DNA from 2 places in the Niveibacterium sp. COAC-50 genome. Region 2 is predicted to be linked to the other one. Evidence: predicted binding sites of a transcription regulator. Region 2 holds the regulator's gene; the other holds the start of a gene.
The links. The regulator FliA, encoded in region 2, starts transcription of late flagellar genes. The targets are predictions, from matches to a motif close to CTAAAGTTNNNNNNNNNNNNGCCGNTA.
Positions count from the first base shown of each region.

Region 1: a site for FliA is predicted at 4,997-5,023, ahead of motA (flagellar motor stator protein MotA). Genes of this name have one in related genera too.

Region 1 is NZ_JABCJM010000001.1:1,011,600-1,018,930, forward strand. It holds gene hpnE (hydroxysqualene dehydroxylase HpnE) at 1-1,155, opposite strand, end outside; gene HH302_RS04545 (NUDIX hydrolase) at 1,152-1,697, opposite strand; gene HH302_RS04550 (HDOD domain-containing protein) at 1,839-3,836, shown strand; gene flhD (flagellar transcriptional regulator FlhD) at 4,013-4,330, shown strand; gene flhC (flagellar transcriptional regulator FlhC) at 4,341-4,889, shown strand; gene motA (flagellar motor stator protein MotA) at 5,078-5,932, shown strand; gene motB (flagellar motor protein MotB) at 5,983-6,936, shown strand; gene HH302_RS04575 (methyl-accepting chemotaxis protein) at 6,955-7,331, shown strand, end outside.
Region 2 is NZ_JABCJM010000003.1:361,634-368,964, forward strand. It holds gene flgA (flagellar basal body P-ring formation chaperone FlgA) at 1-126, shown strand, start outside; gene flgM (flagellar biosynthesis anti-sigma factor FlgM) at 275-580, shown strand; gene HH302_RS14840 (flagella synthesis protein FlgN) at 609-1,085, shown strand; gene motD (flagellar motor protein MotD) at 1,136-1,963, opposite strand; gene HH302_RS14850 (flagellar motor protein) at 2,147-2,887, opposite strand; gene HH302_RS14855 (RNA polymerase sigma factor FliA) at 2,902-3,657, opposite strand; gene HH302_RS14860 (hypothetical protein) at 3,782-4,567, opposite strand; gene flhF (flagellar biosynthesis protein FlhF) at 4,564-6,183, opposite strand; gene flhA (flagellar biosynthesis protein FlhA) at 6,422-7,331, opposite strand, start outside.

The DNA.
Region 1 (7,331 bases), on a different contig from region 2:
GCCGGGCTCGCACGCAAAGGTGGCGCGCTTCTCGGTGATGACCTGAGCCCACTTGGGCGCTGGCAGACGGGCGGAATCGGTGGCGAAGAGGCGCTCGATATCCTGATGGGCGCGAAGTGCGATTTCCTCGCGGCTCAACTCAGTTCCTGCGGCGCTCACGACGCCCGCGAGCAGGCCATCCGGGCCACCAAGTTGCCCGCGGTCGAACACCCACTGCAGTAGCCCGTCATCGAGGCCAATCATCGGCCGTGCCAGCCGGATCGCCGGATCGTAAGCAAGGTAGGCCGTCGTGATGGCTTCGTGGCGCATGGCGTCGAGCTGATTGCGCAGGCGCTCCATCTCGCTGAATTCTGTGGTGAGTCCGGACACCTGCCACGGGGCTGTCGCGAGCACGACATGGCTGTAGCGCCCGTCAAAGGGGTCGCCTTCCAGGCTGAAGCCGTGTTCGGTTCGCGCGATGCCGCGGATCTTCGTCATCGTGTGCACGTTCTGCCCTTTGCGGGACAGGTAGAGCACAGCCGGCACAGGGAGCAGCTCGGTCAGGTCGATGCGCGGAATCAATACCTCCGACGCGCTTGCAGAAGCCGCAACGCTGTCGCGCAACACATTGGCGAATACCTGAGCGGAGGCGCGTTCGGCGGGTGTGTTCAGCGCCGCGACGCAGAGCGGCTCCCACACCAGTCGGCGGAGTGTGGGTGTTTGCGCCGTGCGATCGAGAAGCGTGCTGACGGTGACGTCTTCGGTGAGCACGAAGCGGATGCGCTTGAGGTGTGACAGCAATCGCGCTGCTGCGCGACGATCCGTCCAGCTCAGGCCCTTTGCTCTCAGCAGGCCGACCGCGAGATGGAGCGGGGCTGGCAAATCCGCGGCCTGCAGATCAAGAACGCCCGGAATGTGAATGAAGAACGGGCTCGAATACAGGCGCTTCGGGCTTACGCCAAGCAGTCGCAGCATCCGGAGCGTTTCGGTGTAGGCGCCGATCAGGATGTGCTGGCCGTTGTCGATGCGCCAACCATCCTTTTCCACCACGCGGGCTCGCCCGCCCAGCGTTGCGCTGCCTTCGAAAACCGATACGCGGATGTCGGCGCGCGCGAGCTCAACCGCGCAGGACAGGCCGGCCCAGCCGCCGCCGATGATTGCAACGTGCGGCGTCATGCGGGCGTCGTAGGGGCAGGGATGTCGGCGACGTGAAAGCGGTACTGCCCCTTGCGGCGATCCTCGAAGTACAGGCGCAGCGTCATCGCGACAGAGCGGAAGGCGAGTTCGTCCCAAGGGATTTCATGCTCGGCGAAGAGGCGGGTCTCGAGCGACTCCTCGCCGGGCCGGAAGTCCAGATCCAGCAAGCGTGCGCGGTACAGGATGTGGACCTGGCTGATGTGCGCGACGTTGATCAGCGAATACATGTCGCCGACATCGATTCGCGCGCAGGCTTCTTCGGCAGTTTCTCTGGCCGCCGCTTGCGCAGTGGTTTCGTCGTTTTCCATGAAGCCAGCCGGCAGCGTCCACTTGCCATAGCGGGGCTCGATGGCGCGGCGGCACAGCAGGATGCGGTCTTCCCACTCGGGAATGGCGCCGACGACCATCTTCGGGTTGCTGTAATGGATCGTGCCGCAGGCATCGCAGACGTGGCGGGGCAGCGTGTCGCCGGGAGGGATCCGGTGCGCGACCGGGGCGCCGCATTGGGAGCAGAAGTTCATGGCCTGGTTTTCAGGAGGGGCGCGAGCAGCGGCGATTGTAAACCAGGGCTGGTGCGGGGCGGCGCAGCGTTTGCGAGAGCAGCCCTAAAGTTCTGCGAGTGCCGGTCGTTAATCGAGCGAATGCAGCAAAAAGACGCTTACATGACTGGTAACGCTTCCCTGAACGGTCTCTCAAAGCTTGAGCGTCTGCGTGCGACTGGCAATCTGCCGTCGCCTAAAGGTGTTGCGCTCGCGATCATGCGGGCCACGCAAGGCGACGATATTTCGATCGCCGAGCTGGGGCGCATCATCAAGACCGACCCCGCTTTCGTCGGGCGCCTGATCAAGGCCGCGAACGGCCATCTTGGCTACGGCCGCCATCCGATCGCCTCGGTGCAGGATGCGCTGATGGTGCTCGGCTTGCCTGCGGTGCGGGCGCTGGCGTTAGGCTTCTCTCTGCTGTCGAGCCATCGCAGTGGGGCATGCCAGAGCTTTGACTACGAGGGTTTCTGGGCTTCTTCCCTCATGCGCGCCACGGCGATGCAGGCGATCACGCTGCGTACGCGTGCGGCACCTGCGGACGAGGCCTATTGCGTCGGTTTGCTGTCGCGTATCGGCGAGCTGGCGATGGCTACCTTGTATCCAGAGCAGTACGGCGACCTGCTGCGCCTGAGTGCAGCCGGTTCCGATGAGCTGGTGGCGCGCGAGCAGGCCGCGTTCGCGCTCGATCACCGTGAGCTGTCCGGTCTGATGCTTGCGGACTGGGGCATGCCGCGTACCTTCGCGCAGGTGGTGGCAGTGCATGGGCAGCCGGAACATGCCTGGCCGGCGGATGGTTCGCGTGAGGCGACGCTGTGTCGGTCGCTGGCCTTGGCTGCTGAGCTTGGGCGCCTCTGCGAGACCGAGCGGAGCGAACATGCCCGGCGGGTGCCGTCTATCGTCGCGCTGGCTTCAAGTCTGCAGATTGATGGCGCCGAATTGAATGAAACCTGCGACGCCGCGATTCGCGATTGCTCGGAGTGGTCGTCGCTGCTGCAACTTGCCCCCGTCCAGATTGACGCTTTTTCGAGCCTCGTCGAGCGCAGTGCAGTGGCCGCGCCGGAGCCTGTGACGCAGGCGGCTCCCGCTGTGGCGGCCCCAACGGATGTTGCCGTGCCGCCACCGGCAAAACGCCATATGCGGGTACTGGTGGTTGAGTCTGACGCTGCGGTGAGGGCCTCGATTCGTACGCTGCTCCACGACGCCGGCCATGAAGTCCATGAGGTCGACACGATCGCGCAGGCGGCCGAGGCGGCGATCCTGACGCAGCCACATTTGATGATCGTCGAGTGGTCCTTGTCCGACGGCAGCGGCCTGAAGCTTGTAGAGCGACTGCGGCAGACGCGCGTCGGGCGCAGCATCTACGTGCTGGTGCTGACCAGCCACGAGAACGAACAGCGTTTGGTCGAAGCCTTCGAATGTGGCGTGGATGACTTCATCACCAAGCCGATCAACGGCCGCGTGCTGCTGGCGCGTATGCGCGCCGGGTTGCGTGTGGTGAAGCTGCATGAAGAGATCGAGCGCGATCGCGAGGAGATCCGCCATTTTGCGTCGGAATTGGCAGTCTCGAATCGCCGCTTGCAGGATGTCGCGCTGACCGATGTGCTGACGGCACTGCCGAACCGGCGCTACTTCATCGATCGCGTCGAGCAGGAGTGGTCGGCCGCTTCGCGCAGCCAGCGCCCGATGGTTTGCATGGCGATCGAAGTGGATGGCTTGGCCCAGATCCGCTCGACCTACGGTCAGATGATTGGCGACGCGGTGGTCAAGCATGTTGGCAGTGTCCTGAAGCAGGCCCTTCGCACCCACGATGTGCTGGCGCGAACAGACGACGGCGTGTTTTCGGTTTTGTGTCCCGACACCGATGTGCAGGGTGCGGGCCTTGTTGCCGAGCGTCTGCGTCAGCAAGTGGAGGCAACGCCGTTCCGGGTTGATCGGCTCCAGCTTCGAATTGCTGTCCAGATCGGGTTGGCGCAGCGGAATTCGTCGATGAGTGCGCCTGAAACCCTCATCAGCGAGGCCTCAAGTGAACTTTCTGCCTCAAAGGGCGCTGTTGCCGGCACAGGCCGGGCGGCCGGTTTTGCTCTTTTTGCGGAGCGAGAGGGTGTTGTAACGCATTGATTGTTTGAGGTTTGTTCCCGATTTTCGCGCCGTGTAGGTGAAATTCCTACATGGCGCTGGTCGTTTTCGCCTACGCGATTATCCGAAATCGCCCGACTCAAGTTTCCTGAGTGCCGTTGGTACTGTTGCTTCCACACGATAAGTCGCCAAAAAGGCGACGGACTGAGGAGGTCACCATGCGCACGGCAAACTTGGCGGAAGAGATCCGCGAACTGAATCTGTCCTACCTGATGCTGGCCCAGCGACTGCTGCTGGAAGACCGGCAGGCGGGCATGTTCCGCCTGGGTGTGGGTGAAGACGCGGCCGATGTGATCGAGTCGCTCTCTCCGGCGCAGATTCTGCGTATGTCGAGCTCGGGCATGATGCTGTGCCAGGTCCGCTTCGATGAGCGCCTGCTGCTCGAACTGCTCGCCAACCACGAGCGCGAGCCCGCAGTTGCAAGCATTCACGCCGCAATCCTGGCGGCCAGCCGCCCGGTCGAAAACCTCGCCTGAGGATCGCGCCATGGCAACCCGAAGCGTGGTGCAGGATGCGATCGATACCCAGAGTGCGATCGAGATGATTCGCATGGGGGCCCGCATGCAGATGCTGGAGGCGGAGACCTCCTTGTCGCGCGAGCGGTTGCTGCGCCTCTACAAGGAAGTGCGCGGCGAATCGCCGCCGAAGGGCATGCTGCCATTCTCGACCGACTGGTTCATGACCTGGCAACAGAACATCCATGCCTCGCTGTTCATGGGCTTCCATCGGTTTCTGCAAGAGCATGGCGGGCAACGCGGGCTTGAGTCGGTGCTCTCGGCCTATCGCTTGTACATCGCCCACTGCGAAGAGCACGATCTAGAGCGCGTCTTGAGCCTGACGCGCGCCTGGACGCTGATCCGTTTTTTTGACGCGCACATGTTGCAACTCGCCGGCTGCACTCGCTGTGGTGGCCGCTACGTTGCGCACGCCTACGACCCGACGCACGACTACGTCTGTGGGCTGTGCAACGTACCCTCGCGTGCGGGCAAGACCCGCCGCGCCGCCGCCCAAAGCGACGCCAGTCTGACCGGCTGACCTCCTCCTTGCTCAGCAAGGAGCTGCGCCGTCGGCACGCAAGTGCCGACGGCCTTTTTTTGCGCCGTGGGGCCCGCGAAATCGGCTGTTGCAGCGCAGCGCGGGTGCTCAAGTTTCTCTTGGCGCCGCCGTTACAGGCTCAGTCGGGTGCTGAAACACGGATGTTTCTGTAGGAAGGGCAGAAGGCAATGTTCCTGATCATTGGCTACGTGATCATCCTCGCCGCGTCAGTCGGCACATATGCGATCCACGGCAGCCTTGCGGCGCTTTGGGTGCCAGCCGAATACGCGGCAATCTTTGGCTTGATGATTGGCGGCATGGTCGCCGGCAACAGCCTCAAGACCATCAAATCAATCGCCGCGGCTGTGCCCGGTGTTTTCAAGGGCTCGCCTTACAACAAGGCGATGTACGTGGATTTGCTGGCGATGCTCTACGAGATCCTCGCCAAGGTGCGCAAGGAAGGGCTGATGTCGATCGAGAACGACATCGAAAACCCCGAGAGCAGCGCGATCTTTGGCAAGTACCCCACCGTTACCGTTGATCACCACGCGATGGAATTCCTGACCGACTATCTGCGCATGATGGTCGGTGGCAACCTCAATGCCTTCGAGATCGAAAACCTGATGGACATGGAGATCGAGACCCACCATCAGGAGGCACACACACCGGTGCACGCGGTGACCAAAATGGCCGACGGTGTTCCGGCCTTCGGTATCGTCGTCGCGGTGATGGGCGTGGTGAACGTGATGGGCTCGGTCGGTCAGCCGCCAGCGGTGCTGGGCAAGATGATCGGCGGCGCGCTTGTCGGCACCTTCCTCGGCATCCTGCTCTCCTACGGTTTCGTTGGTCCGCTGGCTGGCCAGATGGAACAGAAGATGGAAGAGGGCGGAAAGATCTTCCAGTGCATCAAGGTGGTACTGCTTGCAAGCATGAACGGCTATGCGCCGCAGGTCGCCATCGAATTTGGCCGCAAGGTGTTGTTCTCGACGGACCGCCCCGGCTTCAAGGAACTCGAAGACGAGATCAAGAGCCGCAAGAAGTAAGCACGGGCATTGACCAGCCGGACCAAGTGACAACTCGCCTATCTGACTAAATGGCCGAAGCTACCCAACAACCAATTGTCATCAAGCGCATCAAGAAGGGCGGCGGTGGTGCGCATGGCGGTGCATGGAAGATCGCGTACGCGGACTTCGTCACTGCGATGATGGCGTTCTTCCTGCTGATGTGGCTGCTGGGTTCAACCACCGAGGGCGACCTGAAAGGCATCTCGGATTACTTTCAGGCACCGGTCAAGATGTCCGCACAGGGCGGGCGGGGGACGGGCGATGCGACATCGGTGATCCCCGGCGGCGGCAACGACCTCACCAAATCGGTCGGCCAGGTCGCCAACGCCGACTACGACCAGCCGAAGAAGCGTCTGCGCCAACCTAAGCTCATGCCGGCCGATAACGAGGCAATCGAGCGCGCGCGTTTCGAGGAAGTGAAACAGAAGCTCGAAGCGATGATCGAGGCGTCACCAGTGCTGCGCCCGTTCGCCAAACAGTTGTTGCTCGACATCACGTCGGAAGGTCTGCGGATCCAGATCGTCGACGAGAAGAATCGGCCAATGTTCGATAGCGGTGGGGCGACGCTCAAGCCCTACACCCGCGAGATCCTGCACGCGGTTGCACAGACGCTTAACGAGGTCGGCAACCGCATCAGCGTATCCGGCCATACCGATGCCACCCAGTACGCCGGGGGCGACCGCGGCTTTGGCAACTGGGAACTCTCCGCCGATCGCGCCAATGCCTGCCGGCGCGAACTGGTTTTTGGCGGGCTGACTGATGACCGGGTGGCGCGCGTGGTGGGCCTCGCCGCGACGATTCCACTCAAAGCCGAAGATCCGTACGACCCGATCAACCGCCGGATCAGCATCGTGGTGCTGAACAAGCGCGCTGAGGAGCAACTCGCAACGGCAGGTCGCACGCTGGAGGTCAGCGGCGCGGCACCGACTGCCAGTGATGTCGGGCGCGAAATGGACGGCAACGCAGTAAGGCCGGCGCAGTAAGCGGAGACAGAGGCCAACATGAAGTTCAGCAAACGATCTGCAATGACCGTTGGTGTGTGCCTGAGCGCTGTGGCGATCGTGCTCGCATGGTTCTTTGCTTGGCCGGGCTATGCCGCTGGTGTCGTGGTTGCCCTTACGTGGGCGATTTGTACTGCGCTGACTCGCGCAGGCGTTGAGCGCGATGCCGCGAGGCAAGTAGAACCGGTGGCAGACCCTTTGCCTTCCAGCCTGGGCGACGCTGGCCGCGGCGCTGCCGCGCAACTTGAGGCCATACGTGGCGAAGTCGAGCGCATCCGCAGCCTGCTGCATGACGCAATCCAGAAGTTGGGCGACAGCTTCAATGGCATGCATGCGCATACCCGCGCGCAACAGGAAATAGCCCTTCAAATCACCGC
Region 2 (7,331 bases):
GTGGGCAACGAAGGCATTGCCCTGACTGCCGCCGCGGACGGGCAGCCGGTCCAGGTCCGGCTCGACTCTGGCCGCGTCCTGCAAGGCATCGCTCGCTCGGGCGGCCGGGTCGATGTCGGCCAGTAACTCGCGACCTGTCAGCGCAATGATGAAAAATGGTTAAAGTTCCGTGAGATAGCGCCGTTAAACCTGACAACAAGCCGAAGAAGACCCTGCAAACGGAGCATGCTCCTGCCCGCTAGGTCTTCGAACAGGCGAAAACAGGAGCGACATCATGAAGATCGAAGGTTCGTACAAGTCCGTCGGCAATGCCGGCGACGTGAAGGCGCGAGGCACTCGCGAGAGCGCGGCAAAACCCAGCGCCGACGCGGGTTCCAAGGTCGACGTATCACCCTTGGCATCGCGTTTGCAGCAACTGGAAGGTACGCTCGCCGGCGTGCCTGAAGTCGATGCCGCGAAGGTGGGCGAGCTCAAGCAAGCAATCTCCGACGGCCGTTTCCGTGTCAATCCGGAAAAGGTTGCCGATGGCTTGATCGAAAGCGTCCGTCAGATGCTGCAGTCCCAGCCGCGCCAAGCTTGACGGCGCGCATTACAAGTCTGCATAGCGCTTGAACCCGACCGCCCTGCTCCAAGCCCAGTTTTCCGCTCTGCTGGCCGAAGTTTCCGGCCAGCTGGAGCGGTTTGTGCGCCTGCTGGAAGACGAGCACGAGTTGCTTGTCACCGGCCAGGTCGAAGCCCTGCTGGGCTTGGCGGAAGACAAAACCGCTGCCGTACGTCAGTTGCAACAAACGGAAAACGCAAGGGCCCTGCTGCTCAGTCGGTCCGGCATTGACGCGCGGGCCAGCCAAATGGCCGAATTCACCGCGCAGCTTCCCGAACAAACCCAGCGGGCATGGCGGCACTATCTCGACCTCGCCGCACGAGCGCAGCAACTCAATTTGCGCAATGGCGAGTTTATCCGTGACCAGCTGCGCGCCAACCAGCAAGCGATGAGCGTGCTGCTCGCGAGCACCGGGCCGAGCCTCTACGACGCAGGCGGCATCACCTCAACGCGCCCAGGCGGTCGGCTCTTCGGCCAAGCCTGAGCCGGCCGGCCAGCCCGCTGACCGGCCCCTCGGCGTTCTGAACGATCAAGTCATTCCGGCAATGTAGCGCCAAGCGCCGCGCCACCCGGATTGGGTGTCACCGGCCCCACCGCCGGTGCTTCGGCGCTGGGCGGCAACATTGATTCCACATGAATGCTGACTCGGCGGTTGCGCTGGCGTCCGTCGGCTGTGCTGTTATCCGCGATCGGTCGCTGGTCTGCGTAGCCCGCCACCGTAAGCCGACGCGCATCGACACCAGTATCAATGAACAAGCGCACCACCGAGCTCGCGCGCACCGACGACAGTTCCCAGTTCGACGCAAACGCTGCGGTCGCGATCGGAATATTGTCGGAATGCCCCTCAACGCGGATCGGGAAGTCGCCCTGTGCCAAGACCTCACCCACGGCACGCAGCGCACGCACCGCGTCGCTCCCAAGGTAGGCCTCACCCGGATTGAACAGCGCACTGGCATTGATCTCGATCGAGATGCCATGCGCGCCCTCATTCACGGACACCTGGCCGCCGCGCACCAGCGGTTCCAACACGCGCCGGACCTGTTCCGCCATGCTGTGCATCTGCTGACGCGCTTGCACCCGCGCCTCGCTCTCGGCGGGCGACTTTTGCACCTTCGCCTGCTGCGGCACCGCACCCGCGATCGACGCACGCGGCACGATCTGCATGCCGTCGGCGTTCGTCGTCACATTACGGAAGGCGCTCACAAGCGAGTTCGAGAGCACCCGGTACTTGCCCTCGTTGATCGAGCTCAACGCGTACATCACCACGAAGAACGCAAAAAGCAGCGTAATGAAATCTGCGTACGAGACGAGCCACCGCTCGTGATTCTCGTGCTCTTCCTCGTGCTTGCGACGACCCATGATGCGTTCCGGTAAATGCGCTTAAGACATAGGAAAGAACGGCGAACGCGACCACAACTTGAGGCGGACGGTTCAGAAATATCTGGCTGCTGAAGCCGGCCCTGAGCCCGCGACGAATCGCAGGACAGAGCCGAGAATGATGAATGTGAATTTGACGCGGCAGCCTAGAACAAGCGCCGCAACACGTCAGGTGACGTAGCCCTGCAAGCGGCTTTCGATAATGCGCGGATTATCGCCATGGGCGATGCCAACCAGGCCATCGACCAACATTTCGCGCACTGCGACGAGTTGCGCGATATGGGCCTGCAACTTTTTCGCGATCGGCAGAAAGATCAGGTTCGCCGAGCCGACACCATAGATCGTCGCCACGAAGGCCACCGCAATACCCGCGCCGAGCTTTGAAGGGTCAGAGAGGTTCTCCATCACATGGATGAGACCCATCACCGCACCGAGGATACCGATGGTCGGCGCATAACCACCTGCAGCCTCCCACACCTTGGCACTGGTTTTCATCTGCTGCTCCCAGGCGCCGATTTCGACTTCGAGCACCTCGCGAAGCCGTTCTGGTTCGACACCATCGACAAGCAGCTGTAAGCCCTTGGCGGCAAAGCTGTCTTTCAGCCCCATCGCCTGCCCTTCCAGCGCAAGCAGGCCTTCCTTGCGTGCGATCCCACTCCAGGAAACGATTTGCTCGATGACGCGGCGAAACGGCGGCACCGGTGGCACGAAGATCCAAGCGCCCATCCGAAGCCCCTGGCGAAACACCGTGAATGGGCTTTGCAGCATCACCGCGCCGAGCGTTCCGCCGATCACGATCAGGAAAGCCGTGGGCTGGACCAGTGAGCCGATGTGGCCGCCTTCGAGCACCTGCCCGCCGACGATGGCCGTCAAGCCGACAAACAGGCCGAGGATGCTGATCTTATCCACGGCGCGTGCTCCGCTCAGATCGACGCGCGGCGTCCGCGCGCACTGGCTGCATGACTACGCACCTGGCCCGAGATGCGCGAGCGCAGGCGTGCGATCGCCTGGCTGTGCAACTGACAGACGCGCGATTCGGAAACGCCGAGCACTTCGCCAATCTCGCGCAGGTTCAGGTCTTCCTCGTAGTACAGACCCATCACCATCTTCTCGCGCTCGGGCAGATCGTCGATCGCCTTGATCAGCGATTCGCGCATCTTCTTGTCTTCCAGCATGTCGAGCGGATCTGCCTCGTTGCCGGCGACATGGCGCTCGAGGAAGTCTTCTTCCTCCTCGTCGCTGAAATCCTCGAAGTAGACCAGTTGATAGCCGCGCGCTTCCTGCAGCATCTTCTGGTAGTCGGCCAGCGTCATGCCAAGCGTTTCGGCCAGTTCCTTCTCCGTCGGCTGGCGGCCGTGGCGTTGTTCAAGCTGGTGGATCGCGCCTTCGATGCGGCGCATCTCGCGGCGCAGGCTGCGCGGCAGCCAGTCGTTTTCGCGCAGGCCATCGAGCATGGCGCCGCGGATACGTTGGACGGCATAGGTTTCGAACTGGGCACCCAGGCCCTCTTCGTAACGCCCGATCGCGTCGAGCAAACCCAGCATGCCGTTCTGGATGATGTCTTCAACCTGCACGCTCGCCGGCAGTTTCGCCATCAGGTGATACGCAATTCGCTTCACCAGTGGAACGTACTGCGTGACGAGTTGGTTCTTGTCTAGCGTTCCCGATGCGGTGTACATCGTGTGACTCTCTCTTCTACGGTCTCGTTCGAGGCTTCGGACGAAGCCTCCCTGCCGTCACTACTCACACTATCGGCCGCCTGAGAGGGAAATTGAGCCCTATTTCAGGATTTTTTCTTCTGGCTCACAGCGCCAGCGCCATCGAGGTACGCTGCCTTCGCCGCGCCAAGCCGAGAACACGATCCAGAAACACGCCGTCCGTCGTAGTGTCAGATGCTGCCGCGGCGGCGGCCGCACAAGCATCCAATCCCTTCACGCGACGCAGCGCGAGGCTCGTTTGCCGATGCCCGACCAGGACCAGGTTGGCCAACAGGGCCTCTGCCTCGTCCTGATCACGGGGATTTGCCAGAGCCAGGTCGATCTGCGGCCACGGACCACCATCCAAATGCTTGATCAGCGCGTAGGCTTCGGTGATCGCCCGCGGCGAGCCATCGACCACGACGACCATCCGGTGCGCCGCACTGGCGAGCGGCGAGAGGCTACGGCGCTCGTCGGCCCGTGCGTGGATCAACCAGAGATCGCAGCCACGCTGCAAGGCGCGGCAGGTTTCGGCGAAACGCTCGCTCAACACCCGGTCGGCGCCATTCAGGGCGCGCGCCAGGCGCGCCGACGAATACAGCGACAGCCCCGGCCCTGCCTCGACGCGTGCAGCCTCAAGCGATACATGGCGCTCCACCGCCTGCAAGAGATCGAAGCGCGCCGCAGCGCCGAGCGCGTCGGCGAGGTTGCCGCAGCTTGCCATCTCGTCGAACACCGTTACCTGGCGACCGCCTTGTGCGCGCGTCAGCGCCTGCCCCGCCAGCCAATGCATCGCACCGGCACCGAAGGCGCTCACCGCGACCACTTGAGGTGGCGCGCGGCGCAGCAGGCGACGCAAGCCAGCAGCCTGATCCTCGAATCCGGGCTTCATGCGCGCGCTCCGTCGTTGTCGCGGTTGCGTGGGGCCGAGCTGAGCAGGCCGGCATCTTCGGGCGTCAGGCGGAAAGGCGAATCAGGCGCCAGTTCGCGCAGCGCACGGTGCGTCAGCCACGCACGATTTGGCAGATGCAGGTCTTCCGGCACGCGCTGGCCGTTTGCAATGTAGTAGGCACGCAGTTCGTGGCGGATCACCACGTCAAGCGCAGGCGCCAGGGATGCAGCCTCGTCGGTCTTGCTCAGGATGCAACCTGCGAGATCCGGGCCCTCGTAGGCGCGCACCACATCTTCCAGCGTGTCGCCGCGGCTCGTCGCATTCAGCAGCAGCAGCCGGCGAACATGGCCAGCGCCCGACAGCATCGCGGCCTGCTCGGCAACCATCTTGTCGCGCTGGCTCATGCCGATCGTGTCGATCAGCACCATGTGCTTGCCCGCGAGATCCTGGAGTGTGCGGCGAAGTTCGGACGCATCGCGCACCGTATGAACTTGCACGCCAAGGATGCGACCGTAAATGCGCAGCTGCTCGTGCGCGCCGATCCGGTAGCCGTCAGTCGTGATCAGCGCGAGCCGATCGGCGCCGTGGCGCACCACGCAACGCGCGGCAAGCTTGGCTGCGGTCGTCGTCTTGCCCACCCCGGTGGGCCCGACAAGCGCATAGACACCGCCGCGCTCGATCAGATCAGCCTCGGACTCAAGCGTCAGCATGCGTCGCCCGATCTGGTTACGAACCAGGCTGCGCGCCTGATCCGCGCTGACATCGACCGGCACCACCTCGGTCAGCTCGCGTGAGAGCTGTGCGGAAAAACCCGCTTCCAGCAGTTCGCTCATGATCTGCGCGCGCACCGGCGCCCCGCGGGTGAGCTCACCCCAGGCAAACCCGGCCAGCTGGCGTTCGATCATGCCGCGGATCGCACCCATTTCGTCGGCCATCTTGGCGTTGGCGGCTTCCAGCGCACGCACCTTCTCGGCCGCAGCCGCCTCAGCGGCCTGGCGGGCCAGCTCCGCAGCCTGCTCCTCCGCCTGGCGGTCGCGCCGCGCAGCTGGGGCGCTCGCGGGGCGCGTCGGGCGCGGATAACTGTCGGCTGCCTCGGCGCGCAACTCTGCGCGTTGCGCCCAGGGGTTCTCGGGCGGCGTCGTGCGCTCCAGCGGCGGTTCCTCCGGGCGGCCGTAGCGGTCAACCCGCGGCGGAATGAAGGGGCGGATCTGGGCGTGCGGATCGCTCACCGCATGCGGCACGCCCTCGGCCAGGCCTTGATTGAGCGATACGTCACCCCCGCCTGCACGGGCGACACGGGTGCTGAGGCTGACTCGGAAATCAGCATCGTCGCTCGCCGGCGCCTGCATGCGAGGCGCAGCGGCGCGCGGTTGCGGCGGCTCGACCCGGATCGGCGCAGCCGTCGGTGCCGGCGCGGGCGGCGCAGCGGCGGCGCGCGTCTGCGCGCGAATACCGGCTTGCACGGCGCCGACCTCTTCGCTCGGCAGCGCCAAGATCTCGACGCCACCATCAACCGCCCGGTTGGAAAGCACCACGGCGTCGTTGCCGAGTTCTTCCTTGACGAGCCGAAGCGCGTCGCGGGCGGTGCGGCCGTAGTAACGCTTGACGTTGATCATCGTGAGCCTCCGGTGCTGCTTGCCTTGCGCGGCAAGGGCCGCGAATCATCTATCCCGTATCAGCAAGTGCCATTCCACCCACGAAGGACGCATCTGGCATTGCCTGGGGCCGATTATTCGCCGCCACACCGGGTAGTGAGCGGCAGAACACGCCGGGAAAAACCGGCCATTTCTGCCGCATGGCTTGCCGCAATGAAAAATGGCGCCCGCAGGCGCCATCGAAAAGCCGAGAACCGGATCACCCCTTGCCACCGATGATCGCGGTGACACGGATGTTGCGCGACTCCGGCACTTCGGAATTGGCCAGCACACGCATGTTCGGCACCGCACGGCGCAGGAAGCGCGCAAGCAGCCAGCGCAGTTGGTTGGGCACCAGCAGCACCGGCGGCAGGCCGAGGTCCTCCTGCCGTTGCGCCGCCCCCGCCGCTTCGCGCATGAGGTTGTCGGCGAGGTTGGGCTCCAGCACCCCTTCGCCACCGCCCGACTGCATGGCCTGCAGCAGCAGGCGTTCGAGCGTCGGGTCCAGCGCCATGACTTGCAGTTCGACGCCCCCGGGGAACATCTGCTGCACGATCGCTCGGCCGAGCGCGGTGCGCACGCGCGCGGCGAGTTCCATCGGGTCTTGCGTGCGGGTAGCCTGCTCCGCCAGCGTCTCGATGATCGTGCGCATGTCGCGGATGTTGACGCCCTCTTCCAGCAGGTACTGCAGCACGCGCTGCAGCACATGCAGCGGCATGAGCTTGGGCACCAGATCCTCGACCAGCTTGGGCGAATCCTTTGCGATGTGATCGAGTAGCGACTGCGTCTCCGTCCGCCCGAGCAGATCTGCCGAGTGGCCAATGATCACGTGGTTCAGATGCGTCGCGACAACCGTGCTGGCGTCCACCACGGTGTAGCCCATCGCGTGCGCCTGTTCGCGCAGCCCAGCCTCGATCCAGATCGCGGGCAGGCCGAACGCCGGGTCGCGCGTCTGGTTGCCAGGCAGCGGGCCGCTGACCCGACCTGGGTTGATCGCCAGATACATGCCGGGGTAGGCATCGCCAGTGCCGATCTCGACCCCCTTGAGAGTGATTCGATAGGCGTTGGGGCGCAATTCCAGGTTGTCGCGGATGTGCACCGGCGCAGCCAGGAAGCCGACGTCCTGCGCA